2 regions of the Thalassolituus pacificus genome follow, and region 2 is predicted to be linked to the other one. Evidence: predicted binding sites of a transcription regulator. Region 2 holds the regulator's gene; the other holds the start of a gene.
What was found. The regulator sigma-54, encoded in region 2, starts transcription at its own class of promoters, with help from an activator protein. The targets are predictions, from matches to a motif close to TGGCACNNNNNTTGCTNT.

Region 1: the regulator sigma-54 is predicted to act here: its motif matches at 5,513-5,530, upstream of NYR02_RS18670 (formate/nitrite transporter family protein).

Annotation. Positions count from the first base shown of each region.
Region 1 is NZ_JAOANI010000031.1:63,197-70,703, forward strand. Features, by position in the region: gene NYR02_RS18650 (hypothetical protein) at 1-115, shown strand, start outside; gene NYR02_RS18655 (DUF4917 family protein) at 295-1,290, shown strand; glycine riboswitch at 1,705-1,818, shown strand; glycine riboswitch at 1,819-1,927, shown strand; gene NYR02_RS18660 (trimeric intracellular cation channel family protein) at 1,950-2,570, shown strand; gene NYR02_RS18665 (bifunctional protein-serine/threonine kinase/phosphatase) at 2,666-4,414, opposite strand; gene NYR02_RS18670 (formate/nitrite transporter family protein) at 4,483-5,319, opposite strand; gene NYR02_RS18675 (DMT family transporter) at 5,723-6,580, shown strand; gene NYR02_RS18680 (alkane 1-monooxygenase) at 6,624-7,507, opposite strand, start outside.
Region 2 is NZ_JAOANI010000028.1:43,451-50,957, reverse strand. Features, by position in the region: gene lptA (lipopolysaccharide transport periplasmic protein LptA) at 1-297, shown strand, start outside; gene lptB (LPS export ABC transporter ATP-binding protein) at 294-1,019, shown strand; gene NYR02_RS14845 (RNA polymerase factor sigma-54) at 1,148-2,647, shown strand; gene hpf (ribosome hibernation-promoting factor, HPF/YfiA family) at 2,679-2,981, shown strand; gene ptsN (PTS IIA-like nitrogen regulatory protein PtsN) at 2,985-3,443, shown strand; gene rapZ (RNase adapter RapZ) at 3,498-4,370, shown strand; gene NYR02_RS14825 (HPr family phosphocarrier protein) at 4,376-4,645, shown strand; gene mgtE (magnesium transporter) at 4,754-6,109, shown strand; gene yjgA (ribosome biogenesis factor YjgA) at 6,130-6,642, shown strand; gene NYR02_RS14810 (carbon-nitrogen hydrolase family protein) at 6,654-7,451, opposite strand; gene NYR02_RS14805 (YhdP family protein) at 7,451-7,507, opposite strand, start outside.

The DNA of each region.
Region 1 (7,507 bases), on a different contig from region 2:
TGAAGTTATTGAATGCTGCGGTGATTTGTATGTCTCTCCGCGTTCGGCCATGTTAGTCAACGTAGCTGGGTTTAGAGTACTTACCAGTGGTAACCTTTTTGATGATGAAAGTTAACCTAGCGAGCTATATTGACAGTCAACGTTAAAAAGGTTATTGGGTCCGATTGCGGTCATTGAAGTCTCAGTCTGAAGTTTGATAGGCCGGTCATGATCAAGTAATACTACTGCAGTGTTCTGATTGTTGGTATGTATATCCCTGCAATAGTATGTGTAATGATGGGAGAATGATTTGTTATGGATATTCTTAACTTTAAAGAGGTGCTTGAAAGAACTGAAAATATTGCTAGGTCGGTGCTTCTAGGTAATGGTTTTTCTAGGGCATGGAATAATAAAGTTTTTTCATATGAAAACTTAAAAGAAGAGGTTAGATTTAAAGATTTTTCAGAGCAAAAATCTAGATTAATAAAGAAATTATTTGATGACTTGGGTACATTTGATTTTGAGAAGGTTATGCATGCTATGGAAATTAGCATTCATATTTCCAGGTCAAGGGCTCCAGAAGGTTGGTATCCGGTATTTGAGGCCTCGATATTTTCCGATATTGACGTTCTTAAGAAGTCGATGGCTGATGTTATTGCCTCTGTGCATCCTGAAAGGCCATGTGAAGTTACAGATGCTCAATATATATGTGTTAGGAAATTTCTATCTAATTTTTCTAACATATATACAACGAACTATGATTTGCTTCTATATTGGGCGAGAAATAAAAATTCATTAGAACCAAGTGGATTTAGTACAGATGATGGATTCAGACAGGGAGCAGAATGGGTTGGGGATGACGTTGATCAGGATGTATTCTTTCTTCATGGAGCGCTGCATCTGTATTTTGATGGAGTGTCAGTTTTTAAGCGTGTCTATGATGAGGGGCTGGGTACGCTAAGAGAGCAAATAATGAGGGGGTTGAAAAATAATGAATTCCCATTGCTTGTTGCTGAGCCTAATGCAAAAAAGAAACTTCAAAGTATAAAATCAAACCCATACCTAAATTTTTGTTTTCGAAAACTAAAGAGTATGAATGGTTCGTTAATTATCTATGGTCATTCAATCAATGAAACGGATGCGCACATCTTTGAAATGATTAATAAGAGTCATATTCGTGATGTGTATGTGAGTATATTCGGCGATCTAGATTCTGATGATTCACGTAGGGTGGTCGCTGAGTCTCAGAAGTATTTTCATAAATGTAATGTAATGTTTTTTGAAGCAAAGAGCGCCCATGTTTGGCGATGAAAGAGCCACTAGGACACCTTAAAAGCCACTGCTACATTGCTCTGAAGGCCGCAGAATCATCTGGTCTTAGCTATCCGCTCAGCCGTATTCCAGAGGAAGCCGTGTTTGAAACATGATATTTAAAAGAATACGTTTGATCTGAAAAGCGGCATCGCGGTGATGGTTTTCTGCGCCTCTGGGGCCGCCGCAGAAACCGCTGATATGTCTGGTCTGTCCGCAGGGATGAGTTCCCTTGGGGGGCATTGGGCCTGCATGTTAAAAAATGCTGTGTTTATCAGCTACGGTGCTAATTAAAAACTATGGGACAGTAGTGGGCTTCGGCCGGTTTTTTTATGCCTGCGATTCAGGAGGGCGGGGATATAAAACTGATCATTCGTTCAGCATCTGGTGTTCTTTGGCCCGATTGTCTACAATGGCGGCCCCGCAGGAGAGTGGTGTGTGCTTTGTCATTAAAATGGCTTACAGCAGCGCACCCGCCGAAGGCGCAAACTCCCATAAACGCTCAGGCTACCGGACTGCGGGTTCATTGACAGGCCATCTGGAGAGAGGCTGCACCTGATGCAGTCCACCGAAGGAGCAAGCCGGCGGACCATTCCGCACGGTTAAACTCTCAGGTACACAGGACAGGGGGAGGGGCACAGGTTACGCAGGAGTTCTGTGTGCTGACCACTGTCTATTTGATTGCTATTACCGCTGAAGCCATGTCCGGGGCGCTCGCCGCCGGTCGTCGTAATATGGATATGTTTGGTGTTGCCTTAATCGCCTTTTTAACGGCGTTGGGTGGCGGCACTGTGCGTGATGTTCTGCTGGGAAATTTCCCGGTGACCTGGACTCAGCATCCCCCTTATATTTATCTCACCGTATCCGCCGGTTTGCTGACCATGGTGGTTGCACGTTTTATGCATCGTTTACAGCGTTTGTTTTTAATTCTTGATGCCATGGGTTTGGTGGCCTTTACCATTATCGGCTGCAACGTTGCGCTGAAGCTGGATTACAGCCTGCCGGTGGTGGTGATGGCGGGTATTATTACCGGTATTTTCGGCGGTATTCTGCGCGATATTCTCTGTAATCAGACGCCACAGGTGTTGTGCCATGAGTTATACGCCAGTGTTTCTTTACTGGTCGCGCTGCTGTATTTAACGCTGCTGCATTTTGGCGTGAACGAAAGCGTTACTATGCTGGCGGCTTTTTCGGTTGGTTTGGCGATGCGTTTGGCGGCCATTCGCTGGCGCTGGTCGTTACCGGTATTTTCCTATGCGCCGGAGCGCTGGCAGAGCTGAAACATGCCGGCGTTATTGCTGCGATATTGCCTTGCTAGCGCCGTGTTTTAGCGCCGTGTTTTAGCGCCGTGTTTTAGCGCCGTGTCAGGGCCGTATTAGCGCAACAGCTTCCAGCTCAGCCAGACCACCGCCAGCAGCAATATGGCGGTGGTCGATTGCCAGAACAGCAGAGGATCTCGCTCCATTAACGGTGGCTTCTGTTGACGTAAATAATCCTCAGCCGGTTGATTAAGATTAAAAATAAACTCCGATAATTCCGTACTGCGCTTATGTGGCAGAGGCTGCAATGCTTTTGCCAGAGCGGTGTCGATCCACGGCGGTATGTTACGGCCAGATATGGCCAGCGGACGGTATTGCAGGCGTCGCTGCGCATGCAGCGTCCGCGCTTTCGCGACATTTAAACCGTAAGGCAGTTCGCCGCCGCTGAGCATCTGATAGGTGATGACGGCGAGAGAAAACAGGTCGGAATGCGTGCCGATATAACCGTCGCAGAAATACTCCGGCGCCATATATTGCACGGTACCCGGAAAAGGATTCTCTGCCGGAAACTGATGCGTTTCTGCCAGACCGGCGACCTGCACGGCGCCAAAATCAATGATTTTTATGCAGCCGTCAGCATCAATCATAATATTGTCGGGCTTTAAATCCTGATGCAGCATTTCCAGACGGTGAAACGCTCTTAAGCCTTTTGCGATCTGGGCAACGATATCCCGTACTTTGGTTAAACCGGGTTGCGGGTTATCCAGCATCCACTGGCGCAGTGTCTGACCTTCAACCCATTCCGTGGCATTGTACAAATACTGTTTTTGTCGGTTCGTTGCGGCCGCACGTAAAACAGTGGGGCTGTGAATGCGCCGGGCAATCCAGTCTTCCAGCAGAAAGCGCTCAAGGCCGGCTTTGTCGGCCTGAATATCTGAGGCCGGAAATTTTAAAACGACGTTTTCACCACTGTCCTGATCGCGGGCCAGATACACATGACTGCGCCCACTGATATGCAAACGGCGCAGCAGGGTAAAACCATCGAATTCCGCCCCTTCATCTAGCGCCGGTGGTAACGTCAGCTGCTGTAATTGCTGCTGCCATTCATTAATGTCGGCATCGGGCAGTGAGGTAATATAAACCAGCTGAATGCTGATATTGTCGTCGCTGCCCTGACTTAATGCCAGTTCTGCAAGTTGCTGTGCGCAAAGCTCCAGACTGTTTTCGCTGTTAATTTTCAGTGCCTGTGCAATGGCTGCTGTGATTTGTCCGTGGCTGACAAACTCATACAGGCCATCGGTAGCGAGAATAAAAACATCGCCGGCAGTCAGTGGCATGTTGTGGTAATCAATATCCAGCTGCTGGTCCATGCCCAGCGCGCGGGCTAAATAGCTTTGCCCGGCAGAAATCTGTACCCTGTGATCCTGGGTTAATTGCTCCAGCGACTGCCCCTGCAAATGATAAACCCGGCAGTCACCGCAATGGAAAATATGCGCCTGAGTGGATTTCAGAATCAGTGCAGAAAAAGTACAGATATAACCTTTATCACGTTCCCAGGCGTACTGACTGCGCCGCGTCTGGCTGTAAAGCCAGGAATTACTGGCCTGAATAACCCGTTGCGCCGATTTACGCACACTCCATACATCAGGGGTGCAGTAATAATCTTCAAGGAAACTTTTAACGGCAGAGGCGCTGGCAACCTGGCTGACATTGCTGCTGCTGATGCCATCGGCTAGAGCAATGGCAATACCTTTGCGCTCTTTCTGCAGATTATCGGCAAGGCAGGCGCCGTGAAAATCCTGATTAACGGTTTTGCATCCGGCCGTTGAATACTGACCAATACGGATATTAAGAGAAGAAGTCATTGGGTTGCCATGGGTAATCTGCAATAAAACCCCGGAAAAATCGTCCGGGGTTTTATTGCTTTAACTGCTTACATTTGTGGCTGTGGCTGAGAGGTCATCAGCGCACGTTTTTTCGCAGTGCGGACATGGGTGGCGTACAGGGTTAAACCGGTAAAGGCCAGGCCCCCCACCAGATTACCCAATGCGGTCGGAATTTCATTCCAGATAAAATAATCCATTACCGAAAATTCACCGCCCATAATCAGGCCAAACGGAAACAGAAACATATTTACAACGGAATGTTCAAAACCCATAAAAAAGAACAGCATAATCGGCATCCACATAGCGATCACTTTACCGCTGACATTGGTCGAAATCATGGCGCCGACAACACCCATAGAAACCATCCAGTTACACAGCATGCCGCGGATAAAAATGGTAAACCAGCCGGCTGCACCGTATTGAGCGTAACCCAGGGTACGGGCTTCACCGATATGAGCCACTTTTTCCGCAATGGCGCCGCCATCGGTGTTGTAGCCGTAGGTGAAAATAAAAGACATCAGAAAGGCAACGGTTAACGCGCCACCGAAATTACCGAGAAAAACCAGTCCCCAGTTACGCAGAATCTGTCCCCAGGTAACACCGGGACGACGATCCAGCCAGGCCAGCGGCGTCAGCATAAATACACCGGTGAGCAGATCAAAGCCCATCAGATAGAGCATGCAGAAACCAACGGGAAACAGAATGGAACCAATCAGGTGTGAACCGGTTGCCACGGCAACGCTGACGGCAAAAACCGCCGCCAGAGCGAGAATGGCACCGGCCATAAAAGCGCGTACCAGAGTATCGCGGGTCGACATATAAATTTTTGCTTCACCGGCATCTACCATTTTGGTGGCAAACTCGGCAGGCATCAGATAAGACATAGTATTACCTCATTAATGTTTTAAACATTGCTCTGACTTGGTGTCTGATATATCTGCTGGCGGAGCGATATCTCAGAATTCAGGAGCAAAAAAAACGGCGTCCCATCCGTCTGCAATATGCAGTCGGAGTGGACGCCGTTATCCGGTCATTCAGATTGTTTTCCTCATCATCGTTGATGTGGATGCAATGTCTTCAGCAGAAGACGTGCCAGTTTTATTTTTCCGTTGGTATGGCTGATTTTTCCGCCTTATTGCAGAAAAATGTCTGGTTTTATGTCTGACGTTGCCCTGTTTTTGCGCAATAAAAATACAGGATGCATCGTCCTGATTCATTTTCAGCAGGTCGCTGACGTCAGCCCGGTGAACACGTAAGATGGTTTTATTTATCATCACCGGGACTGCTATGTCGTTTATGTTGTTATCTGCGCTGGCCTGGTCGCTGTTTGATCTGGCGCGCAAAAAACTGACGGCTCATGCCGCGCCGTTAACGCTGGCTATCTGGCTCAGTGCCGGTGTCACACCGCTGTATCTGTTGTTGTGGCTGAGTCAGGGTGCGGCATTGCCGCAGGCTGCTTATTGGCCACCGGCGCTGGTGTCGCTGCTGTTTTCGGCGCTGGCCAGTGTCTGTTATATCCAGGCGCTCAGTGTCGGCCGTATTGCCTTGCTGGTGCCGGTGCTGTCGTTTACGCCGGTGGTGGCTGCGCTGTTCAGTCTTTGGCTGCTGGATGAGTCTCTGAGCCAATTGCAATGGCTGGCCATGCTGAGCATTGTGCTGGCTATTTTTCTGCTGCATTCCGGCTGGAATCTGTTGCTGAAACCCAGAGCGGTGGGCACCGGTTTTGGCCTGATGTTAATTGTGGCGTTGTGCTGGGGTGCCGGAATTGTGTTCGACAAGCTGGCGCTGACGTCAGCGACGGTGTTTTTCCATGGTCTGATTCAGAGTGCCGGAATGTGTCTGGTATTGCTGCTGGCTTCAATGTTGGATTCTGTGCGGCGTAAGCGAAAGCCTGAGCTGCCGCACTACGATGGCCCTAAGGGCTTGCTCGCTCTGGCGTTGCTGGTCTTTGTATTGGCAGTCAGCGGCCAGTGGCTGGCGTTGGATGAGGTTCATCCGGGCATTGTCGAAACGGCAAAGCGTGGCATCGGTATTATCGGTGCGGCCTGCTGGGGCGTGTGGTTGTTCGGGGAGAAGGTCAAACCGTGGCAGTTGCTGCTGATGCTGCTGATCATTGTTGCCACGGCGGGTCTGGCTTTGCACTGAGCCATAAACTTCCGGCTCAGTGCAGGTGTTCCGGCGTTTCCGCTCAGACGCTTTGCAGCTGGTGCTCTTCGCCTTTGTAGTAGCTTTCAACGCGCGGATTCATCACCTTAAACCACAGCGGCGGAATCAGCGCCATGACCACCATGGTGGCATAACCGCTGGGCAGTTGCGGGCTGACATCGTGATGACGCAGCACCTGATAACGGCGTTTCGGATACGCATGGTGGTCAGAGTGACGTTGCAGTTGGAACAGGAACAGGTTGGTGAGCAGATAATTGCTGTTCCACGAATGTTCGATATCCGGACGCTCGTAACGGCCGTTCTCCAGCTTGCGGCGATGCAGGCCGTAATGCTCAACGTAGTTGATCACTTCCAGCAGGCTGAAGGCAAAAAAGCTCTGTGCGGCAAAAAATAACACCCCCATCCAGCCCCACAAGGCGCCGCATGTGGCCGCCAATAAGAGGCTGAAGGCATACCACCAGACCAGCTCATTGCGCCAGCTGAACGGTGAGTGACCTTTATGGCGCAGGCGCTTGGCTTCCAGTTTCCAGGCATTGAGGAAATTGTGCAGATAAGCATGGGGTAAAAACTGATACAGACTCTGACCGTAGCGTGAAGACGACGCATCGGTTGGCGTGGAAACATGCACATGGTGGCCACGGACATGCTCGACTTTAAAACCACCATAGGACACGCTGGCCAGCAACAGGCCGCCGGCCCATTGTTCGATTTTCGGATCTTTATGAATCAACTCGTGGCCGACATTGATGGCAATAATGCCGCCAACGGTGCCAATCGACATCAGCCAGCCCAGCTGGCCCACCCAACTCAGTTCAGCCGTCATAAAGACATGCCCGGCATAGAACATCACCGCCAGATACATCGGCAGACAGAGCAGCGTCAGCAGACGATAAAAGCGCTCTTCCG
Region 2 (7,507 bases):
TACTTTGCCCAGCAGCGTGAAATCAAAGTTCAGGGTAACGCCCAGCTGCAACAGGATGGCAACCAATTCAGCGGCGAGAACATTCTCTACGACATGACCAAAGAAACGGTCACGGCCAGTGGCGGTACGAATACCACCGGTCAGCCTGCTGGCGACGGCGAGAAGCAACGCATCAAAGTGGTTATCCAGCCGCAGGCTCCTGCCCAAGAGTCACAGCCACCGGCCACCGGCAACGCGGCCAATAACGGCACTGACAACAGTACATTTAACGATACTCCTGCGCAGGAACAGCCATGAAAACGCTGAAAGCCGAAAACCTGGCAAAAAGCTATAACGGCCGGGAAGTCGTTAAAGATGTCTCTATGTCGGTGCACAGCGGCCAGATTGTCGGTTTACTCGGCCCTAACGGTGCCGGTAAAACCACCTGTTTTTATATGATTGTGAATCTGGTGCAGGCCGACAAAGGCCGTATCAAAATCGATGACGAAGATATCAGCCATCTGCCGATGCACGGCCGGGCGCAAAAGGGCATTGGCTACCTGCCGCAGGAAGCCTCCATTTTCCGCAAATTGAGTGTCGCCGATAATATCCTCGCCATTCTGGAAACGCGCAAAGACCTCAACCGCGCGCAGCGTCTGGAAAAGCTGGAAGATCTGCTCAATGAGTTTCATATTCAGCACATCCGCAGCAGCCTGGGCATGTCGCTGTCTGGTGGTGAGCGCCGCCGCGTAGAGATTGCCCGCGCACTGGCCGCAGAGCCGTCGTTTATTCTGCTCGATGAGCCCTTCGCCGGGGTTGACCCAATTTCTGTAGCTGACATCATGGACATCATCCGCCAGCTTAAAGCGCGGGGAATTGGCGTACTGATTACCGACCACAACGTACGTGAAACTCTGGCTATCTGTGAGAAAGCCTATATTGTCGGAGGCGGCCACATTATTGCCGAAGGCACCCCCGAGCAGGTACTCGCCAGCGAGCAGGTACGTAAAGTGTATCTGGGCGAGGATTTCCGCCTGTGATGGCGACCCTGGCAGCCAGGACGCTGCTGATGATTCAGCGCAAAGGAATATGCACAAAAGATTCCAAGGTTTACCGCTTGGCGTATAATGCACAGACTATGCCGATACTGAGTGATTACTGAACTTTTATGAAAGCGTCTCTTCAGTTAAAGATGGGTCAGCACCTGACCATGACCCCTCAGTTGCAACAAGCCATCCGCCTGCTTCAGCTGTCCACCCTTGATCTGCAGCAGGAGATTCAGGAAGCCCTCGATTCCAACCCGATGCTCGAAGTGGAAGAGCACGAGCACGATGATCTGCCCGACCTGTCACGCAACAGCGATCACGACACCACCACCAGCAACGAAGTCAGCAGTCAGGATGACAGCCACAACGACACGCCGGAGCTGGACGAACAGTGGTCGCAAGAGCAATTACCTGACGACCTGCCCGTCGACAGTCAGTGGGAAGATACCTACCAGACCACCGCCAGCGTTGCCTCCGGCAGCAGCAGTAACGCCATCGACGACGATTTCGATTACGACTCGCGTCACGCCAGCACCGAAGATCTGCAGGATCATCTGCTGTGGCAACTGAACCTGACCCCCATGTCCGACACCGACCGTGAAATCGCCCTGATGCTGATCGACGGCGTCGATGACGACGGCTACCTGCACACCACTGTCGAAGACATTCTGGAAAGCATGGACCCCGCACTGGACGTCGAAGAAGACGAAGTGATGGCCGTACTGCATCGTCTGCAACAATTTGATCCGGCCGGTGCTTTTGCCCGCGACCTGCGTGAATGCCTGATGCTGCAATTACAGCAGCTGCCAGCCGAAACCCCGTGGCTGAGCGAAGCCAAAATGGTGATCCGCGATTATATCGAGCTGCTCGGCAGCAAAGATTACCCAACGCTGATGCGCAAAACCAAGTTGCGTGAAGATGACCTCAAAGCCGTCCTGCGTCTGATCAAAGAACTGAACCCTAAGCCGGGCTCCGGCATCAGCGCCGAACAGGCCGAATACGTGGTACCGGATGTTCTGGTGCGCAATATCCGCGACGAATGGCGGGTTGAGCTGAACCCCGATATTGCGCCAAAACTGCGCGTTAATGCCGATTACGCCTCACTGGTGCGCCGTTCTGATAACAGCACCGACAACGCCTTCTTGCGTGATCACCTGCAGGAAGCCCGCTGGTTTATCAAAAGCCTGCAAAGCCGTAATGAAACCCTGCTGAAAGTGGCCACCAAAATCGTTGAATATCAGATTGAGTTTTTCGAACAGGGCGAAGAGGCCATGAAGCCACTGGTTCTGCATGATATTGCCGAAGCCGTTGGCATGCACGAATCCACTATTTCCCGTGTGACGACGCAGAAATACATGCATACACCACGCGGAATCTTCGAACTGAAGTACTTTTTCTCCAGCCATGTCAGCACCGATGGCGGCGGCGAATGTTCCTCCACCGCAATCCGTGCCATGATTAAAAAACTGATTGCCGAAGAAAACACCCGCAAACCGCTGAGCGACAACAAAATCGCGGCGGTACTGGGGGATAAAGGCATTCAGGTGGCGCGGCGTACGGTGGCCAAATACCGTGAAGCCATGATGATTCCGCCATCGAATGAACGTAAACAATTGATTTGAAAAACAACAAGCCAGCAACAAGGAGTTGGACATGAAGATTAATATCAGCGGTCACCACGTTGACGTTACCGAATCTCTGCAAACTTACGTAGACGAAAAAATGTCCAAGCTGGGACGCCACTTTGACAACATTACCAACGGCCAGGTCACCCTGACCGTGATCAAAGAGCGCATGATTGCCGAAGCCACCATCCACGTCAGTGGTGCCGATCTGCATGCCAGCGCCGAAAACGACGATATGTACGCCGCTATTGATCAGATGACCGACAAACTCGACCGTCAGGTACTGAAACACAAAGAAAAACTGGTGGCGCGGCAACACGGACAAGGCTGATTAATGGACATTCGCATCGAGGATATCCTCACACCGGAACGCACTCTGATTGATGCCCCGGTTTCCAGTAAAAAGAAGTTGCTGGAGTACCTGGCAGGTTTTATCGCTGAGCAACTCAGCGATAGTTCCGCCGACGATATTTACGAGCGATTACTCAGCCGTGAACGCCTGGGCAGTACCGGGATTGGCGAAGGCATCGCCATTCCCCACTGCCGCCTGAAACAATGTGACCAGGCGATGGGCGTACTGCTGCGACTGATGGAACCTGTGGATTACGATGCCATCGACCGCCAGCCGGTCGATCTGGTCTTCGCCCTGCTGGTACCGGAAGAAGCCACCGAACAACATCTGCAGGTATTAGCGATGCTGGCGCGGAATTTCAGCGAGCCAGCCTACCGCGAAGCCCTGCGTAAAGCGCCGGATGCACAGCAATTTTATCAGCGGGCATTAAGCGAATACTGAACATAAGGCGGGTCTGATCAAGCTCAGGCAAACGCAACAACAGAGGAGCAAGGCATGCGTTTAGTCGTCATCAGCGGCCGCTCAGGCTCTGGTAAATCCAGTGCCTTGCACGTGCTGGAAGACCTTGGCTTCTATTGCATCGATAACCTGCCGGTTGCATTGCTGCCGGCACTGGCCCGTCAGACCGAAATCGAAGAAAAGCTGGCCAAGGTTGCGGTCAGCGTTGACGCCCGCAACCTGCCCCACGCATTCGATAACATCCATGACGTTCTGCATCAGTTACCCAGTGCAGAATATCAGCTCGACGTGGTGTATCTCGACGCCAGCGAAGAAGTGCTGTTGCAGCGCTTCAGCTCCACCCGGCGTAAGCACCCACTAACCAGTAAAAGCGTTTCCCTGGCCGAAGCCATCGATAAAGAGCGCCTGCTGCTGGAACCCATTGCCAACCTGGCCGACCTGACCCTGGATACCACCAACATGTCGGTGCATGAACTGCGCAGCCTGATCAAACTCCGGGTCGCAGATAAAACCAGCAACGATATCGCCATCCTGTTTGAATCCTTCGGTTTTAAACACGGCATTCCGATCGACGCCGATTACGTCTTCGACGTGCGCAACCTGCCCAACCCCTACTGGGACCCGGCCCTGCGGGGATTCACCGGACGCGATCAGCAGATCATCGACTTTCTCGGTAACGAGCCTCAGGTGCAGCACATGCAGCAGGATATCAGCGGCTTTATTCAGCGCTGGCTACCTGCGTTTGTCGATGCCAACCGCAGCTATATGACCATTGCCATCGGCTGTACCGGCGGCCAGCACCGTTCCGTTTACCTGTCCGAGCAACTTAAGGCAGAATTTTGTCATCATTACAGCAATGTTCAGGTTCGCCACCGCGAATTGGGCAGCGCCGACTCTCATCAGGATTGATACGGATGACCAGCATAGAAATCACCATCATTAATAAGCTTGGCCTGCACGCCCGCGCTGCCGCCAAGCTGGTGTCAACGGCCACGGCCTACTCTTGCCAGGTTAAAGTCGGCTATCCTGACCGCATGGTCGATGGCAAGAGCATTATGGCGGTTATGATGCTGGCCGCCAGCAAGGGCACCAACATCCACATCCACGCCGAAGGTCAGGATGCCGAACATGCGCTGGCGGCATTGACGGATCTGATTAACCGTCGTTTTGACGAAGAAGAATAACGCCGTAAAACAATCTTCTACGCGCAATTCTGCGAGTAGTTTCGTGGTATCAGAGGCCTAATCAGGCTAGAATCTGAGCATTCAACCATCCCCTGAACCGAGCGACGCATGGCACAGCAGACCGAAAAGGCTAAAGCCAAGTTACACAGCCTGACCGCCGCGCTGGAAAGTGGTGCGCTGGCGCAGGTGCGTCGCATCCTGAATTCAGGCCTGGCTCCGGTTGATATCGCCCACCTGATCGAATCCTCTCCGCCTAAAGCCCGTAAACTGCTGTGGGAACTGGTCGACAAGGAACTCGAAGGCGAGGTCATGCAGAACCTCAGTGAGGAGCTGCAAAGCCACTTTCTGAGTGACATGAGTGCCGAAGAAGTTGTCGATCTGACCGCTGACCTCGACACCGATGACGTGGCCGACATGCTGCAACAGCTGCCGGAACGCGTTACTCAGGAAGTTCTGGAGTCGATGGACCACCAGGACAGGGCCCGCCTCGAGGCGGTTCTGGGCTATCCGGAGGACAGTGCCGGTGGTCTGATGAACACCGATACCGTGACCATCCGTCCGGACATCACCCTTGAAGTGGTGCTGCGCTACCTGCGCCGCCACAAATCCCTGCCAGCCATGACCGATAACCTGTTGGTGGTTAACCGTCAGAACGAATTTATCGGTACGCTGGCCATCAGCAAACTGCTGGTCAGCGATCCGCAGCAAACCGTGCGTGAAGTCATGAGCACCGACGCGCGCGTCATTCAGGCAACCCAGCACGAAAGCGAAGTTGCCAAACTGTTCGAACGCCACGATCTGGTATCGGCGCCGGTGGTTGATGCCGCCGGTATGCTGCTTGGCCGTATCACCATCGATGACGTGGTAGACGTTATCCGCGAAACCGCGGACCACTCGCTGATGAGCATGGCCGGTCTGGATGACGAAGAAGATACCTTCGCCCCGACGCTGAAAACCAGCCGCCGCCGGGCGGTCTGGCTGGGCATTAACCTGCTCACCGCACTGGCCGCTTCGGCGGTTATCGGCCTGTTTGATAAAACCATCGAGCAGGTGGTTGCGCTGGCGGTCTTAATGCCGATTGTGGCCAGCATGGGCGGTATCGCCGGCAGCCAGGTGCTGACGCTGGTCATCCGAGGTCAGGCGCTGGGTCATCTCAGTGGCAGCAACTTCCGCTGGCTGTTTAACCGCGAAATCATGGTGGCCGCCATCAACGGCGTGCTCTGGGCGGTGGTAATCGCCCTGATTACCTATGCCTGGTTCCGCGATCCGGCCATTGCCATCATTATCGGCGCGGCCATTATCATTAATCTGATGGTGGCGGCGATGACCGGCGCCAGCCTGCCACTGCTGCTTAAAGCGCGCGGTATTGATCCCGCATTGGCCGGCAGCGTTGTGCTGACCACCGTCACCGACGTGATCGGCTTTCTATCTTTCCTGGGGTTAGCTACCCTGTTCTATCTGTAACCTGCATTAAAGTACCCCTGATGAACGAATCTGATTACCCGGACGACGAAATCGAATACGTCAGTAAGTCCGAAATGAAACGCGAAGCACACCGCTGGCAGGAGCTCGGCAAACGCCTGACCGAACTGAATGCCGCCAAATGGAAAGAGCTGCCAATCAGTGAAACCCTGTACAACGCGCTGGTTGAAAACGCCCGTCTGAAGCAGCACGAAGCCAAGCGTCGCCATATGCAATACATTGGCCGTCTGGTTGGCGATGAGAATATGGATGCAATCCAGGCCAAGCTGGATCTGTTCGATCCATCCAGCCAGGCTTATGGCCGTCGTATCCGCCAACAGGAAATGTGGCGTACCCGTCTGGTCAGCGATAACGATGGTTTGAATGCCTTTATTGAAGAGTTTCCGGCGGTTGATCGCCAGCAGCTGCGCAATCTGGTGCGTAATGCACAGAAAGAAATGAGCAGTGAGCCACCGAAACCCGGCACCTCATATAAGAAGCTGTTCCAGTTTATTAAGGAACAGATGGCCGACTAACTGCCATCCGATCAGAAACGCCGGTGCTGAGTCACCGGCATTTTTTTACGGACATCCGCCAGCTGCTGCAAATCGATCTGCGCCAGCGCCACACCCATCTCTTCCTCAAGCTCGGTCAACACCGTCCCCCAGGGATCAATAATCTGCGAATGCCCGAACGTGCGTCGCTTGTCGTCATGCCAACCACATTGATTGGCCGCCAGCACGTAACACTGGGTCTCAATCGCGCGGGCACGCAACAGCGTCTGCCAATGCGCTTCACCGGTGGTGTGAGTAAATGCCGCGGGAACAGAAATCAGTTCCGCGCCCTGATCGCGTAAACGCTGAAACAGGCCCGGAAAGCGCAGGTCGTAACAGATTACCAGCCCCAAACGGCCGGCCGGGGTATCCACCAGCACCACCTCATCACCGGGTGCAAAGCGTTCTGATTCACGGTAACTGCCGTGGGCATCGCCTACATCGACATCAAACAAATGAATCTTGTCGTAGCGCGCCACCTGATCGCCGTCATTGTTAAACACCAGACAAGCGGAGCGCACGCGCGGATCACCATCCGGGCAGGCCATCGGCACCGCCCCCGCCACCAGCCAGAGTTTCAGCTCCCGTGCCCAACCGGCCAGACGCCGCACATACTGCGGATCAGCGGCAATGGCGTTGTATTGTTTGCCATCCAGCGTCAGAAACATTTCCGGCAACAACGCCAGCACCGCACCCTGCGCCGCCGCTTGCTGCAACAGACCATACGCCTGCGCCAGATTGTGCTCTATCTGAGGCTGGCTGCTGAACTGAATAACGGCCACGGTTTTCATCAGTCGTCATCGCCTCCGCCAAAGATGTAGAAAATACTCTTGAAGCGTTCCAGCAA